Regions from separate parts of the Pseudoduganella sp. GCM10020061 genome, predicted to be linked through region 2. Evidence: predicted binding sites of a transcription regulator. Region 2 holds the regulator's gene; each other region holds the start of a gene.
What was found. The regulator FNR, encoded in region 2, switches genes on or off when oxygen is low (the NO sensors DNR and NnrR bind a similar motif). The targets are predictions, from matches to a motif close to TTGATNNNNATCAA.
Positions count from the first base shown of each region.

Region 1: a site for FNR is predicted at 1,945-1,958, ahead of ACFSQR_RS00450 (PHA/PHB synthase family protein). Genes of this name have one in related genera too.
Region 3: a site for FNR is predicted at 2,215-2,228, ahead of ACFSQR_RS02440 (CehA/McbA family metallohydrolase). Genes of this name have one in related genera too.
Region 4: a site for FNR is predicted at 1,591-1,604, ahead of ACFSQR_RS13500 (OmpW family protein). Genes of this name have one in related genera too.

Region 1 covers NZ_JBHUJS010000001.1:101,751-105,476, reverse strand. Annotated here, with positions in the region: gene ACFSQR_RS00455 (universal stress protein) at 1-5, opposite strand, end outside; gene ACFSQR_RS00450 (PHA/PHB synthase family protein) at 65-1,891, opposite strand; gene ACFSQR_RS00445 (dihydrolipoyl dehydrogenase) at 2,098-3,540, shown strand; gene ACFSQR_RS00440 (SRPBCC family protein) at 3,589-3,726, opposite strand, start outside.
Region 2 covers NZ_JBHUJS010000011.1:18,218-21,943, forward strand. Annotated here, with positions in the region: gene ccoG (cytochrome c oxidase accessory protein CcoG) at 1-236, shown strand, start outside; gene ACFSQR_RS14470 (FixH family protein) at 251-781, shown strand; gene fnr (fumarate/nitrate reduction transcriptional regulator Fnr) at 862-1,632, opposite strand; gene ACFSQR_RS14480 (hypothetical protein) at 1,707-2,816, shown strand; gene ACFSQR_RS14485 (erythromycin esterase family protein) at 2,833-3,726, opposite strand, start outside.
Region 3 covers NZ_JBHUJS010000001.1:556,138-559,863, forward strand. Annotated here, with positions in the region: gene ACFSQR_RS02435 (GH36-type glycosyl hydrolase domain-containing protein) at 1-2,160, shown strand, start outside; gene ACFSQR_RS02440 (CehA/McbA family metallohydrolase) at 2,293-3,726, shown strand, end outside.
Region 4 covers NZ_JBHUJS010000010.1:93,105-96,830, reverse strand. Annotated here, with positions in the region: gene argC (N-acetyl-gamma-glutamyl-phosphate reductase) at 1-794, opposite strand, end outside; gene ACFSQR_RS13500 (OmpW family protein) at 919-1,527, opposite strand; gene ACFSQR_RS13495 (porin family protein) at 1,768-2,316, shown strand; gene rpsI (30S ribosomal protein S9) at 2,481-2,873, opposite strand; gene rplM (50S ribosomal protein L13) at 2,883-3,311, opposite strand; gene ACFSQR_RS13480 (S8 family serine peptidase) at 3,573-3,726, shown strand, end outside.

The DNA.
Region 1 (3,726 bases), on a different contig from region 2:
AACATACGACCTCCCTTCATGCCCGCCCACGCGGGACCCCAAACGTCGCGCCAGCAGAAGCCCGTCAGGGCTGCCTGACGTACTCACCCGGCGCATCCTCCAGATCATCTTCGGGCGCCGGCGGCGCCACCAGCGGCCCGGCCCGGCGCGCCAGCCAGTGCTCCCACTCCGGCCACCATGAGCCCGGCCTGTGCTCCATCGCCTCCTGCCACCGCCCCGGATCGATGAAGGGCGCATCGGCCGCGCGCGTCGCCACCTGGAAGCTGCGCCCGGCCTTGCCCGGCGGCGAGATAATGCCCGCGTTATGCCCGCCGGAAGTCAGCAGGAAGGTCAGCTCCGCATCGAGCAGCAGCGTCAGCTTGTACACGGAACGCCACGGCGCGACGTGGTCGGTGACGGTGCCGACCGCGAACACCGGCACGTCGATGTCCGACAGCGCCACGGGCCGGGCGTCGACCAGGTAGCGCCCGGCCGCCAGGTCGTTGTTCAGGAACAGCCGCCGCAGGTACTCGGCATGCATGCGGAACGGCATGCGGGTGGCGTCCTGGTTCCAGCTGGTGAGCGCGGTTTCCTGATCCGGCTTGTTGAGCAGGTAATGGTTCAACTGGCGCGACCAGATCAGGTCGTTCGAGCGGATCAGCTGGAAGGCGCCCGCCATCTGGCTCGTGTCGAGGTAGCCCTGCTGCCACATGGTCGCCTCCAGGAAGCTGACCTCGCTCTCGTCGATGAACAGCGACAGCTCGCCCGGCTCGGTAAAGTCCACCTGCGCCGCCAGCAGCGTGATGCTGCCCAGCCGCTCGTCGCCCTCGCGCGCCATGGCCGCGGCCGCGATCGACAGCAGGGTGCCGCCCAGGCAGTAGCCGGCCGCGTTGACCGTGCCCGCCCCGGTGCGCCGGCATACCTCGTCGATGGCCGCCATGACGCCGTGCACGCGGTAGTCGTCCATGCCCAGGTCGCGCTCCTTCTGTCCCGGGTTCTTCCACGACACCATGAACACCGTGTGTCCCTGCGCCACCAGGTAGCGCACCAGCGAGTCGGTCTCGGTCAGGTCGAGGATGTAGTACTTCATGATCCAGGCCGGGACGAACAGGACCGGCACCGCATGCACGCGCGGCGTGGACGGCGTGTACTGGATCAGTTCCATGATGTGGTTCCTGAGCACCACCTTGCCAGGCGTGGCTGCCACGTTCTGGCCCACCACGTAGCGCGACTCGCGCCGCGCGGCCCCGCCGGCGGCGCGCAGCAGGTCGGACCAGGCCCGCAACGCTCCCGCGGCCAGGTTCACCCCGCCGGTGGCGATGGTGGTGTCGAGCACCTGCGGGTTGGTAGCGGGAAAATTGGACGGCGCCACCCAGTCCAGCAACTGGCGGGTGATGAAGGTCACCACGTCCTGGTGGTGGCGCGAGACGCCGCGCACGCCCGTGGTGGCGCGGTGCCACCATTGCTGCTGCAGCAGGAAGGCCTGGTAGCCGATATTGAAGGGATAGCGCTTCCATTGGGGCGCGTCGAAGCGCCGGTCCTGCGGCAGCGGCTCGATGCAGGTGTAGCAATCGTCGCCGTGCGCGCTCTTGAGCGCCACCTGCGCCAGCTTCATCATGTTGTCGATGCCCTGCAGGGCCAGCTGCTCGTGCTTGGAGGGCGCCAGCGCAAGGTGGGTCATCCAGTCGAAAAACGCGTTGCCCAGCGCAGCCGGCGACACCGAATGGGTAAAGCGGCCCAGCCAGGCGTTGAGCAGCAGGTCGGCGGTCGCGTGCTCGACCGTGGTCTCGGGATAGCGGTGCACGGGCGTGCCTTGCCAGCCGCTGGCCTTGCGCTCCTGCGTCTGCGCGGCGCCCTTGGCGGCGCCATCGCCGCCGCTGTCCAGCGGCGCGGCTCGGACGAATGCTGACATACGCGTCTCCTCACTTTCTCAAGCGAGTGTGGGCGGCCCGACGCCGGCCATCCATGATGCAGATCAAATGTGCACCCCGGGGCCGGCCGCCGCGTGCTGCAGGCGTGCCTTCGCGTGCGCGCCGCCTGCACGCGCCATCCCTTAATCTAGCAGGGGCAATGTGCGCTGCGCCCCGATTTCAATGCTGCGAAGAACAGGAGACCTGCATGGATGAACTTCACGTCGACGTTGCCGTCATCGGCACCGGCACGGCCGGCATGACCGCGTACCGCGCCGCCCGGGCCCAGGGCGCACGCGTGGTCGCGATCGAGGCGGGCCCCTACGGCACCACCTGCGCGCGCGTCGGCTGCATGCCGAGCAAGCTGCTGATCGCGGCGGCCGATGCGGCCCACGCCGCGCGCCACGCGCATGGCTTCGGCGTCCATGCGGGACTGGTGACGGTCGACGGCGAACAGGTGATGGCGCGCGTGCGCAGCGAACGCGACCGCTTTGTCGGCTTCGTGCTGGAGAGCGTGGACTCGTTCGCGCCGGAAGACAAGCTGCGCGGCCATGCACGCTTTACCGGTCCGTCCACCTTGCAGGTGGGCGAGGACAAGCTGGTGCACGCGAAGGCCGTGGTGATCGCGACCGGCTCGCGCCCGGTCATTCCCGGGCCGCTGCGCGACGTCGGCAACCGCGTGGTGGTCAACGACGATGTGTTCGACTGGACCACGCTGCCCGGTTCGGTCGCCGTGGTGGGCACCGGCGTGATCGGCCTCGAAATCGGGCAGTCCCTGCACCGCCTCGGCGTGCGCACCACGGTGTTCGGCCGCTCGGCCGGCATCGCCCACATGTCCGATCCCGAAGTGCAGCAGTCGGCCGTGAGCATCTTCGGCTCGGAGCTCGACCTGCGCCTGGAATCGGAGGTGGTGCGGGCGCGCCAGGACGGCGGGCAGGTCGAACTGACTGTGCGCGACGGCCACGGGGCCGAGCACAGCCATCGCTACGACTACGTGCTGGTGGCTGCGGGACGCATGCCGAACGTGGACGGGATCGGCCTCGAACACGCCGGCCTTGCGCTGGACCCGCACGGCGTGCCGCTGTTCGATGCGCGCACCCTGCAGTGCGGGACCAGCCCGGTGTTCATCGCGGGCGACGCCAACAGCGTGCGCCCGCTCCTGTCCGAAGCGGCGGACGACGGCGTCATCGCCGGCGACAATGCGGCCCGCTACCCTGGCGTGCAGCCGGGGCTGCGGCGCGCGCCGCTGGCGATCGCGTTTACCGACCCGAACCTGGCGACCGTGGGGCGCGGCTACCGCGAGCTGATGGCGGCGGGCGGCGCGCGCTTCGCGACCGGACAGGTGTCGTTCCACAACCAGGGGCGCAGCCGGGTCATGCTGGCCAACCGCGGCATCCTGCGGGTGTATGGCGAATACGTGAGCGGGAATTTCCTGGGTGCGGAGATGATCGCGCCGCGCGGCGAGCACCTGGCGCACCTGCTGGCGTGGGCGTACCAGATGCGCCTGACCGTCAGGCAGATGCTGGAGATGCCGTTCTACCACCCGGTGATCGAGGAAGGCGTGCGCACGGCCTTGCGCGAGCTGCAGAAGAATATCGAGAAGGGCGCGCCGCAGGAGCCGCTGGGGGCGGACAGCACGCCAGGAATCTGACGGGACCCCCTCCGGCACCTTGAAGATCCGGGAACGGTCCCCTGAAGCTTAATGCAGCGGGCTGGGATCGAGCTTGCCGGCCGCGGCCAGCTCGCGCACGATGCGCACCGTGTCGATGTCGGCCTCCTTGTAGGCCGAGCGCTTGAAATCGTCGTACATCTGGCTGGCCGCATCCTGCGAGTCCGG
Region 2 (3,726 bases):
CCGAGAAGCCGCATGTGTTCGTGATCAGCGCGAGCGGCATCGAGTCGCTGCATGTGGCCGAGCCGACCGAAGCGGCGCTCGATGGCGCCACTACCCGCTCCGTTGCGGTGCGCGTGCGCATCCGCCACGGCAAAGGGCAGAAGGGCGCCAACCCGATTGAATTTGCGATCGTCGCGAAGGACGATCCCGCGCTGCGCGTGACCGAAGAAGCGGTCTTCATCGTGCCGCGCCGTTAAGGACAGGAGCCAGGATGGAACAGCAGGACACGCAACAGACGCCCTGGTACAAGCAGCGCTGGCCATGGCTGCTGATGATCGGCCCGGCCTGGGTGGTAGTGGGCGCGATCATCATGATCACGCTGGCATCGCGCACGCCGGACGCGCTGGTGGTGGACGACTACTACAAGCGCGGCAAGGCGATCAACCAGGACCTGAGCCGCGACCGCGCGGCAGCGGAACGCCAGCTGCAGGTCGAAGCGCGCTACAACCCGGCGAGCGAGCGGCTGGAAGGGGTGCTCAGCGCCGCAGGGAAGCCGATGGCGGCCGCGCTCGACATCCAGCTGGTGCATTCCACGCAGCCGGACAAGGACCTGAAGCTGGCTGCCCGCAGCGACGGGGAGGGACGCTTCTCGGTGCCGCTGCCGATGCTGGAGCGGGCCCGCTGGCAGGTGATCGTGGAGGGCGAAGGCCGCACCTGGCGGCTGACGGGGGAGTGGCGTTGGCCGGACGAGCAAAACGTGACGCTGGTGGCTGATGCGGAGCGTTCGCCACTGGTGCATTAAGTTGGGACACGAAAGGGCGCTTGCGCCCTTTTTCGTTATGCGGGGACGGTCCCTGGAGGGATAGTCCCCCTTGGGGCTGGCTAGTCCGAGCCGCCGGGACAGGACTCGGTGCCTGCCGCGATCGCTTTCAGCTGGACCGGATCGATGATCGTCACCTCGCGCTTGTCGACCTTGATGCAGCCTTGCTTCTTGAAGCGCGACAGCAGGCGGCTCACGCTTTCGATGGTGAGCCCCAGGTAGTTGCCGATGTCCTCGCGCGACATGCGCAGCGCGAAACTGGTGGACGAGTAGCCGCGCGCCGCATAGCGCGTGGACAGGTTGACCAGGAAGGCGGCGAAGCGCTGGTCCGCACGCATGTTCCCGAGCAGGAGCATGACGTTCTGTTCGCGTGTGATTTCCTGGCTCATGATGCGGTGGAAGTGGCGCAGCAGCGTCGGCACGTGGCCGAACAGGTCCTCCAGGCGCTCGAACGGAATCTCGCACACCTCGCTGTCCTCCAGCGCCACCGCGTCGCAGTGGTGGTGGTCCGAGCTGATCGCATCCATGCCCAGCAGCTCGCCGGCCATCTGGAAGCCCGTGATCTGCTCTTCGCCGCGCGCGTTGACCTGGTAGGTCTTGAAGTGGCCGAAGCGGATCGCGTACAGGTTGCGAAACGGCTGGTCGACCTTGTACAGCCGTTCATCCTTGGCGACACGGCGGCGCCCTCCGATGATCTGGTCGAGGCGGTTGATCTCGTTGTCTTCGAGTCCGAGCGGAAGGCACAACTGGTGCATGCTGCAGCTCGAACAACTCGCTTTCAGCGCGCCAAGGTTGATCGACGACTGCGGAACATATGGAAGTGGCTGGCTCATGGGCGCTATTATAGAAGGACTGGCGGTGCCGTGCTCAGCGGCCATGCGCTTATTCCCGAATACTCCATTAATACATGACAAAAACACAAAATCCCGCAGACGAACCCGATCACGATGTCGACGACGAGGCGGCGGTCCGCGCCCTGACCGACCTGGCGCTCGAATGCGCACGCAAGAAGGCCGAGGTGGCCTCCCTGCAGCGCGAAGTGCGCAAGCACTTGTTGAAGAAGCACGACGACGTGCTGTACGACGCGATCGAGGAAGCGCGCGACATGGCCGATGGCACCCACGCGCTGCTGCGCGAGACGGTCGAGGAATCGGCGTCGACCGTGCTGCTGCGCAGCCGGCAGGCGCGCGGCGATGCGCCGGACATGGAGATCAACGCCTTCGCCATTCCGCTGTTCGTGCGCAGCACGGGCGGCCTGCGCGCCGAACAGGGCTTCGAAGACCAGCAGGCCTACGAACAGCTGCTCGACAGCTTCACCGCGCAGGGGCTGGAAAGCCCGGATGCGCGTGTGGTGCTGATCCAGCACTGGTATGACCTTGCCGAGATGGACCGCATCAGCTACGCCAGCCTGCACGAGATCGTGCGCGAGGTGGCGAACGGGATGGACGAACGCAAGGTCAAACCGATGCCGGCGCTCGAGCGCAGCATGAGCGGCTGGGATAGCGCGCCATTCGCGCCGGACGACGAGGCGCTCGAGCTGCGCTTCCTGCTTGGCTTCTCGCTCAAGCGCGTGGACGACAAGTTCTACGCGGTGCCGAAGGGCGAGGCGCAGGCCGACGACTACTTCGAGCGGCGCATGGAACGCTATCGCGCGTGGACCGCCATGGCCGAACCGCTGCTGGCGCGGCTGCTCGCGCCGGGACGCGAGATCGAGATCAGCTTCCTGTACCAGGACCTGTTCCATGGAGCCAAGGAGCAGGGTGCGAACGAGCTGTTCATGCTGCGCATGATGGCAGGTGCGCGCGCGCTGATGGAGGAGGGCGGCATCGATCCGGGCAGCGTCGGCGCCACCGTTTCGGCGGCGGACGAGGGCCACGTCGTGCGGGCGGAGCTGCGCGATGCGTCGGGCGCGGTGCTGGCCACGTTCGACCGGCCGCTGGATGCGCCGGACCAGCTGGAGGCAGTGGTGGACGACGTGGCCGATGCGCTCGCGTCCATCGGCATCCGTCGCGTGTAATAGGCGTTTCTACACCCTAGAAGCCGGATGGGTAGGTCTCCGGCGGCTCTTCGCCTGCCATCGCGCCGCGGTCGATCGGCGTCACGGAATCGGTGCGGTCGAAGTGCAGGATCGCGTCGAACTGCTGCGGCAGGCGCGACATGAAGTAGTGGCTCTGGCGCTCGGTGCGCGGCAGGTAGACGACGCCGATCGCGCGCTGGAGCCGTTCCTGCATCAGCGCCTCGGTCGCGTGGTTGTGCTCCCGCAGCGGCAGGTAGAAGCGTTCCATGCCCGCGCGATGGAACACATCCTCATAGCTGTGCGGCAGGCCCGGGTTGACGCGCTTGCGCTCGGGCGGCTCGTCCCACGCCGACGCCGCGGTCACGTAGCCGTGGTAGGTCGAAAAGCCGATCAGCACCACTTCATCCTTGCCCCACTGCTGGCGCGCCAGCTGGCCGACCGTCCACTCTCCCATGCGACCCACTTCGGTCGCGCGCGCGTCGCCGATGTGCGAGTTGTGCTCCCACACCACGATGCGGGCCGGTTCGCCCGCCTGGATCGAGAGGTGGCGGTCGAGCGCTTCCAGTGTCTCGGCCATGTGGCGGTCGCGCAGGTTCCACGACGAGATCCGGCCGCGGAACATGGTGCGGTAGTACTCCTCGGCGTTGTGGACCAGGCGCGCATTCTGGTGCGCGGCGAAGAACTCGTCGGCGCCCGCTGTGCGCGCATAGTCGCCGGCGCGCTGCTGCAGTTCGCGCAGCTGGTTCAGCACATCCTGTTCGCACGATTCGGACATGCCGATCCCCGCCGCATAACCGTAGCGCTGGCTGTCCGCATGGTAGTGGTCGAAGCAGGCGTAGCGTTCTCGCGCATTGCGCGCCGCTTCCGGATCGACCTTGCCCAGGTAGCGCAGCACTTCCTCGATCGAGGT
Region 3 (3,726 bases), on a different contig from region 2:
GACGAGCAGTCCGGGCGCTTCTGGTCGCCCTCCGCGCTGCCCGCGACCGGCAGCGGCGACTACATCACGCGCCACGGGTTCGGCTACAGCACGTTCGAGCATGCGCAGGACGCAATCCACAGCGAGATGACGGTCTTCGTCGCTCCCGACGCGCCGCTCAAGTACACCATCATCCGCGTCCGCAACGACGGTCCTTCGCTGCGCCGGCTGTCCGTCACCGGCTATGTTGAATGGGTGCTGGGCGAGCTGCGCGAGCGCAGCGCCATGCACATCGTCACCGGGCTCGATGCCGACAGCGGCGCGCTGTTCGCGCGCAATGCGTTCAATCCCGACCTGGGCGGGCGGGTCGGATTCTTCTATGTGAACGCGCAGATCCGCACGGTGACGTGCGACCGGCAGGAGTTTGTCGGCCGCACCCGCTCGCTCGCCCATCCGGCGGCCATGCGGCGCAGGCGCTTGTCGGGCCGTACCGGCGCCGCGCTCGACCCATGCGCCGCGTTCTGCGCTCCGTTCGCGCTGCGTCCCGGCGAAGAGCGCGAGCTGGTGTTCGTCCTGGGCGTTGGCGGACGCCGCACCACCGATGCCGCGCATGTGATCGAAACCTGCGGCAGCAGCGAGGCGGCGCACCGCGCCCTGGAAAAGGTCCGCCAGCACTGGGAGGATGTGCTGGGTGCGGTCCGGGTCACCACCCCCGACCCCGCGCTGGACGCGCTGGCCAATGGCTGGTTGCTGTACCAAGCGATCGCCAACGGCATGTGGTCGCGCATCGAACCGGGCCACGGCGCAGGAGCGTGCCGCTTCCGCGACCAGTTGCAGGCGGCGCTGGCGGTGGTGCACGCCCAGCCCCAGCTCCTGCGCGAGCAGTTGCTGCTGTGCGCGGCGCACCAGTTTAGCGAGGGCGATGTGCTGCACTGGTGGCATCCGCCGTCCGGATGCGGCGCGCGCACCCGCAGTTCGGACGACTACCTGTGGCTGCCGTATGCGGTTGCGCACTATGTGGGCGCGACGGGCGATGACGCGGTGCTGTCGGAGCACGCACCGTGGCTGGACGGGCGCCCGCTCAACCCCGGTGAGCAGTCATACGAGGACGTGCCCGGCCGCGCGACCGCATCGGCCACCCTGTACGAACACTGCGTGCGCGCGATCAGGAATGCATGGCGGACCGGCCCGCACGGCCTGCCGCAGATCGGCAGCGGCGACTGGAACGAATCGCTCGACATGGCCGGACGCGAGGGCAGGGGCGAGAGCATATGGCTGGCCTGGTTCACAGTGGATGTGCTGACCCGGTTCGGCGAGGTGGCGCAGCGCCACGGCGACCACGTGTTTGCCATCGCGTGCCGCGAACACGCGGTGCAGCTGGCGCAGTCGGTCGAGGAACACGGCTGGGATGGCAATTGGTACCTGCGCGCATTCCACGACGACGGCACGCCGCTGGGATCGGGCGCCGGCGCCGATTGCCGCATCGACTCGACGGCGCAGAGCTGGAGCGTGCTGTCCGGCGCGGCGCTTCCCGAGCGGGCGCGCATGGCGATGGCGCAGGTCGCCGGCCAGTTGGTGCGCACGGAGCAGCGTCTGGTGCAGCTGTTCGACCCGCCGTTCGAACGCGCCGTGCCGGATCCCGGGAGCGTCCGCGCGTTCCCTCCGGGCGTAGGCTGGAACGGCGGACAATCGACCGATGCCGCCGTATGGGTGGCGATGGCGTTTGCGCAGCTGGGCGACACGGAGCGCGCGTGGGAACTGCAGCGCATGCTCAACCCCCTGGCGCGCTCCGGCAATCGCGACGACGCGCGGGCATATGCGGTCGAGCCTTACGCCATGGCCGGCGGCATCAGCGCGCTTGGTCCGGACGCTGGGCGCGGAGAGCGCAGCTGGTGCACCACCTCGGCGGCCTGGATGTACCGGCTGATCCTCGAATCGCTGCTGGGCGTGCGGCTCAGGGACGGCGCGCTGGCGCTCTCGCCCCTGCTTCCGGAGCAGTGGGACGGGTTCACGGTGCGTTACCGGCACGGCACGGCGCTGTACCTGATCGATGTGCGCCGCGCGGCCACGCCATCGCTGACGCTGGATGGCAAGCCGGTGGACGGCAGCTGCATCGTCCTGGAGGACGACGGTGAACAGCACCTGGTCAACCTCTGCATCGGCCCCGCCCCTGCCGTATGAACACGGTGACTGTTTCCTGGGCGCATCCCGTCATGTCAACTTGTTAGTAAATAGTTAATAAGCATCAAGCCGGTTTCGGTGTGCTGTCTAAAGTGGAAGTAGCGGACTCGCCGCTACCATACCGGAGGACGCATGCCTCGCCCCTGCCTCGCCACACTCGCCGCCGCCGGCGCCTTGTCGATATCGCCGGCCGCGCTGGCGGACCGGAACCACCACGGCTTTGAAGCGACCCTGCACGCGCCCTACCAGGGGGACGATGCAGGCGGTGCGCGCACGTTCACGCTCAGCTTCGACCATCCGACCGCACACCAGGAACTGTCCGTGCACTGGACGCTGGCGCTGGAAGGTCAGCGCGGCGAGGTGCTGCGCACCTGGTCGGGAGAACTGCGGCTGCCGAAGAATGGCGCCAGCGTGCGCGTGCCGTGGCGCGGGCGAATCGAAGGCAAGGCCGCGGACGGACGGTACACGGTGCGCATGCGTGCCCGGGCCAGGCCGCGCGCGGCGCACGCGCCTGAGGGAGAGCTGATCGAGCAGGCATGGGAGGTCGTGCTCGGCCCGGTGACTACGATGCGGATGGCCGGCGCCGCGCCGATGTCCGCGCCGTCCTTGCGCTGGCCCGCCGGCGCCGCTAACGCTGCGGGCGCGCTGCCGTACCAGGTCTACTACGGCAACCTGCACAGCCAGACCAACCACAGTGACGGCGGCGCGGACGTCGGCGATTGCAGCGGCGCGCAGGAGCCCGGCGCTTCTCCGCACGGGCCCCTCGATGCATTCACCTACGCGCGCGGGCGCGGCCTCGACTTCCTGATGGCGTCGGAACACAACCACATGTACGACGGCGCCGACGGGCACGATCCGCAGGCCGATCCGGGCGAGGCGCGGGCGCTGTACCGCGACGGCCTGGCGATCGCCAGCGCCTTCACCGCCGCGAGCCCCGGCTTTGTCGCGTTGTATGGAATGGAGTGGGGCGTGATTAGCAATGGAGGCCATGTGAACATCCTGGGAGCAGGGGAGCTGTTGGGATGGGAGCGCAACGACAGCGGCGAACTGCTGGGCGACACGCTCACGCCGAAGAACGACTACGCGGCGCTGTACACGCTGATGCGGCAGCGCGGCTGGCTGGGCCAGTTCAACCATCCCAGCTGGCGCGGCCAGTTCCAGGTCGGCGGCGTCGCGTTCGGCTACACGGACGACGGCGGCGACGCCATGGCGCTGTGCGAGGTGCTCAACACCTCCGCCTTTTCGACCAGCACCAGCGAGTCGGAGACGCGGCGGTCAAGCTTCGAAGGCGCGTGCAACAAGGTGCTGGAGGCGGGCTTCCGCGTCGCCTTCTCCAGCAACCAGGACAACCACTGCGCCAACTGGGGCGCCTCCTACACCAACCGCACGGGCATCCTGGTGCCGTCCGGCGTGCCGTTCAGCGAAGCGGCGCTGATGGACGCGATCCGCGCACGGCGCGTATTCGCGACCATGGACAAGGGATCGCAGGTGGTGCTGACGGCGAACGGGCGGATGATGGGCGAGCGCTTCGCCAACAGCGGGCCGCTGCGTCTCCTGGTGGGATTT
Region 4 (3,726 bases), on a different contig from region 2:
TCGTTCTCGAACAGTTCCTGCAGCTCGTCGTTGCTCACCTGCTTCGACAGGCGCGCGTACATGGTCGAGTGCATGCCGCGAATCATCGGCACCAGGTGCGGGGTAAACACCAGGCTTACTTTCTGGTCGGTGAAACGCTGCAGCTGGGCTACCGTTTCCGGCGTGTGGCGGTGGCCGGACACGCCGTAGGCCTTGAAGTTATCGCTCGCTTCCGAGAACAGGGTGCCGATCTCGGCCTTGCGGCCGGCGCCGGAGACGCCCGACTTGCTGTCGGCGATCAGGGAACCGGCATCGACCAGCTTGTGCTTGAGCAGCGGGTAGAAGCCCAGCTGCATGGTGGTCGGGTAGCAGCCCGGGTTGGCGATCAGGCGCGCGCCCTTCACGGCATCCCGGTTCAGCTCAGGCAGGCCGTAGACGGCCTCTTCCAGCAGCTCCGGGCAGGTGTGCGGGATCTTGTACCACTGCTCGAACGTGGCCTGGTCCTTGAGCCGGAAGTCCGCGGCCAGGTCGATCACCTTGACGCCGGCGGCCAGCAGCTCCGGCGCCTGCGCCATCGCGACGCCGTGCGGAGTGGCAAAGAACACCACGTCGCACTGCTTGAGGTCGACCTTGTCGGGCGCCGAAAACGCCAGGTTCACGCGCCCGCGCAGGGACGGGAACATGTCCGCGACCGGCAGGCCGTCTTCCTTGCGCGACGTGATCGCGGTCAGCTCGGCGCCGGGGTGCGCCGCGAGCAGGCGCAGCAGCTCCACGCCCGTGTAACCAGTTCCGCCGACGATGCCAACCTTGATCATGTGAATTCCCTTGCTGAGGTAGATAAAGTGCCTATTTTAGTCAAATTATCCATTGGCCGCGTGGGCCATGACGCAAGGAAAAGAAAAGCGCCCCTCGCGGGGCGCTCCGGGTGCCGGGGGCGGCTCAGAAGCGGTAGCCGATGCCCACACCGACCAGCCATGGATCGACCTTGACTGCCGATGCCCTGGCGCCACCGACGAATACGTCGCTGCGGATCTGCACCTTCTTGACATCGACGTTCACCGACCAGTTGCGGTCGATGCGGAAGTCGGCGCCTGCCTGCAGCGCCAGGCCGACGCTGCTGTTTTCCAGGTCGCCCGCGCCGCCCAGCAGCCTGACGCTGGACAGGCGGGTCAGGTTGATGCCGGCGCCCACATACGGCTGCACTTGCGCGCCGGGCGCAAAGCGGTACTGCGCCAGCAGGGTCGGCGGCAGGTGCTTGAAGGTGCCGATCGCCGCGCCGTCCAGGTACACGGTGTGCTTCTGCGGATAGGTCAGGACCAGCTCGGCCGAGAAGTTGGGCGTGACGAAGTAGGTGATGTCGAATTCCGCGATGGTCTTGTCGGACACGCTGATGCGATCCCTGGCGCCGGCGCCGCCGAGCGCGTCGGACTTGTCAGCGGGAGAAATGTGGACCGCGCGGGCACGCAGCATGAATGGGGACTCCTGGGCGGCTGCGGTGCTTGCTGCGGAGATGGCGGCCAGTGCGAATGCAATTACTACTTTTTTCATGATGTTTCCTCATCGTTTATCAAATTGCATGGATGAGTCTATTGATGCGCCGCAACAAAATCTTTGCTCTAAGTCAAATTCGCCCCACACTTTGCTTATATCTAACTTAACGGTCAGAAACTTTGCATTCGGTTACAAATCTTACGACTTTTGCACTAGTGCAAGAATTACCTCGCCCTTATCGTTGTGACATCGCGATTCAAGACGAATGGCGAACCAACGACGATCAAAGGAAGAACGATGAAAAAACTGATCCTGGCACTCGGAGCCACCCTCCTCGCCACCGGCGCGGCGCACGCGCAGACTGCCACCCAGGCGCCGGGCGCGTATGCCGGCGTCGCCGTGTCGAGCGTGGGCAAGATGATGCGCGACGGCCGCAAGGCCCAGGCCAAGGTGTTCGGCGGCTACGATTTCGACCAGAACTTCGGCATCGAAGCGGGCATTACCAACCGCTCCAGCGAGACGGTGAGCGCCCAGTCCAACGGGCAGTGGGTCGACTTCAGCACCAAGGGCTACAACAGCTATGTGGCCGGCAAGTACACCATCCCGGTCAGCGAACGGGTCTCCGCGTACGGCAAGCTGGGCATGTCGTACCACGTGGTGCGGCACAGCGACAGCCGCGGCCTGCGCCACAAGGACGACGATACCGGCCTGTACGCGGGCCTGGGCGTCCAGTACAACATCAACGACAAGGTTGCCGTGACGGCCGAATATGAACGCTCCGGCAAGCGCGAAGCGTTCAACGATCCGAACGACGCCTGGTCGGTCGGGATGAAGTTCGGCTTCTGAGCCACCCCGGCTGAAAAAAAGGACCTGCGGGTCCTTTTTTTTCGGCCGCAGTTGGCGGAATCGGCCATAAATGGGCCGATTCCGCCACGCCGCGGCGAGGGTCGCCATGGTCGAGGCGAAAAAAAAGCCGCCCGGAGGCGGCTTCTTCGCAAGACCAGAAACGATTAACGCTTCGAGAACTGCTTTGCGCGGCGTGCTTTACGCAGGCCGACTTTCTTACGCTCGACTTCACGTGCGTCACGGGTGACGAAACCGGCGCGTGCCAGGTCGCCCTTGAGGCCCGCATCGTAGTCGATCAGTGCACGGGTGATGCCGTGGCGCACTGCACCTGCCTGGCCGGACTCGCCGCCGCCATGCACGTTGACCTTGATGTCGAAGCGCTCGACGTTGCCGGTGAGTTCCAGCGGCTGACGGATCACCATCAGGCCGGTTTCACGGGAGAAGTATTCCGATGCTGGCTTGCCGTTCACGATGATCTGGCCGGTGCCAGCTTTGATGAACACGCGAGCAACTGCACTCTTGCGACGGCCGGTGCCGTAGTTGTAGTTACCGATCATGTCAGCTCCTTAGAGAACGAGTGCTTTAGGTTGCTGCGCAGCGTGCGGATGGGAACCTTCCGCGTACACTTTGAGCTTCTTGATCATGGCGTAGCCCAGCGGGCCCTTTGGCAGCATGCCCTTGACCGCTTTTTCCAGCGCACGGCCTGGGAAACGCTGTTGCATTTTCAGGAAGCTGGTTTCGTAGATACCGCCCGGGTAGCCCGAGTGACGGTAGTAGGTCTTGTTGGTGGCCTTGGTGCCGGTCACGCGCAGTTTGCCTGCGTTGATCACGACGATGAAATCGCCGGTGTCGACGTGAGGAGTAAATTCTGGCTTGTGCTTGCCGCGCAGTCGGAGTGCCACTTCGCTGGCAACACGTCCGAGGACTTTGTCCGTCGCGTCAATCACATACCATTCGCGCTGGACTTCATGTCCTTTAGCGGAAAAAGTTTTCATGATGACTTCCTAATAGTTAAACGCTCAAATTGGTGGTTCCGCAATACAGTGCTGCGGACGCTTCCTTATTGTCTTTCCCTGAGCGAACGGAAAGCCGACAAGCATACTCCGAAACGCCACTTCCAGTCAACCTTGGCGTGGCCTTCCGTTGCGCGCAAACCGCTGGCCTCGCCTGTCCAGCTTGCTGCGCTAGCGCAAGTCCTTGCAAATTCGCCGTCCTAGACTCGTGTTCCTTAGCCCACCACATGAGGAATCGAGACCATGAAAAACTTTCCACGAGAGTTGATTAACGGCAACGGCGTACCGATGACGCTGGACCCCACCCGGCTGCTGCTGGCGTTTACCAGCGCGCCCGACCGGGCCGCGCTCGATCCGCTGCTGGCGTCGCTCGACCTCATGCTCGAAACGACGATCG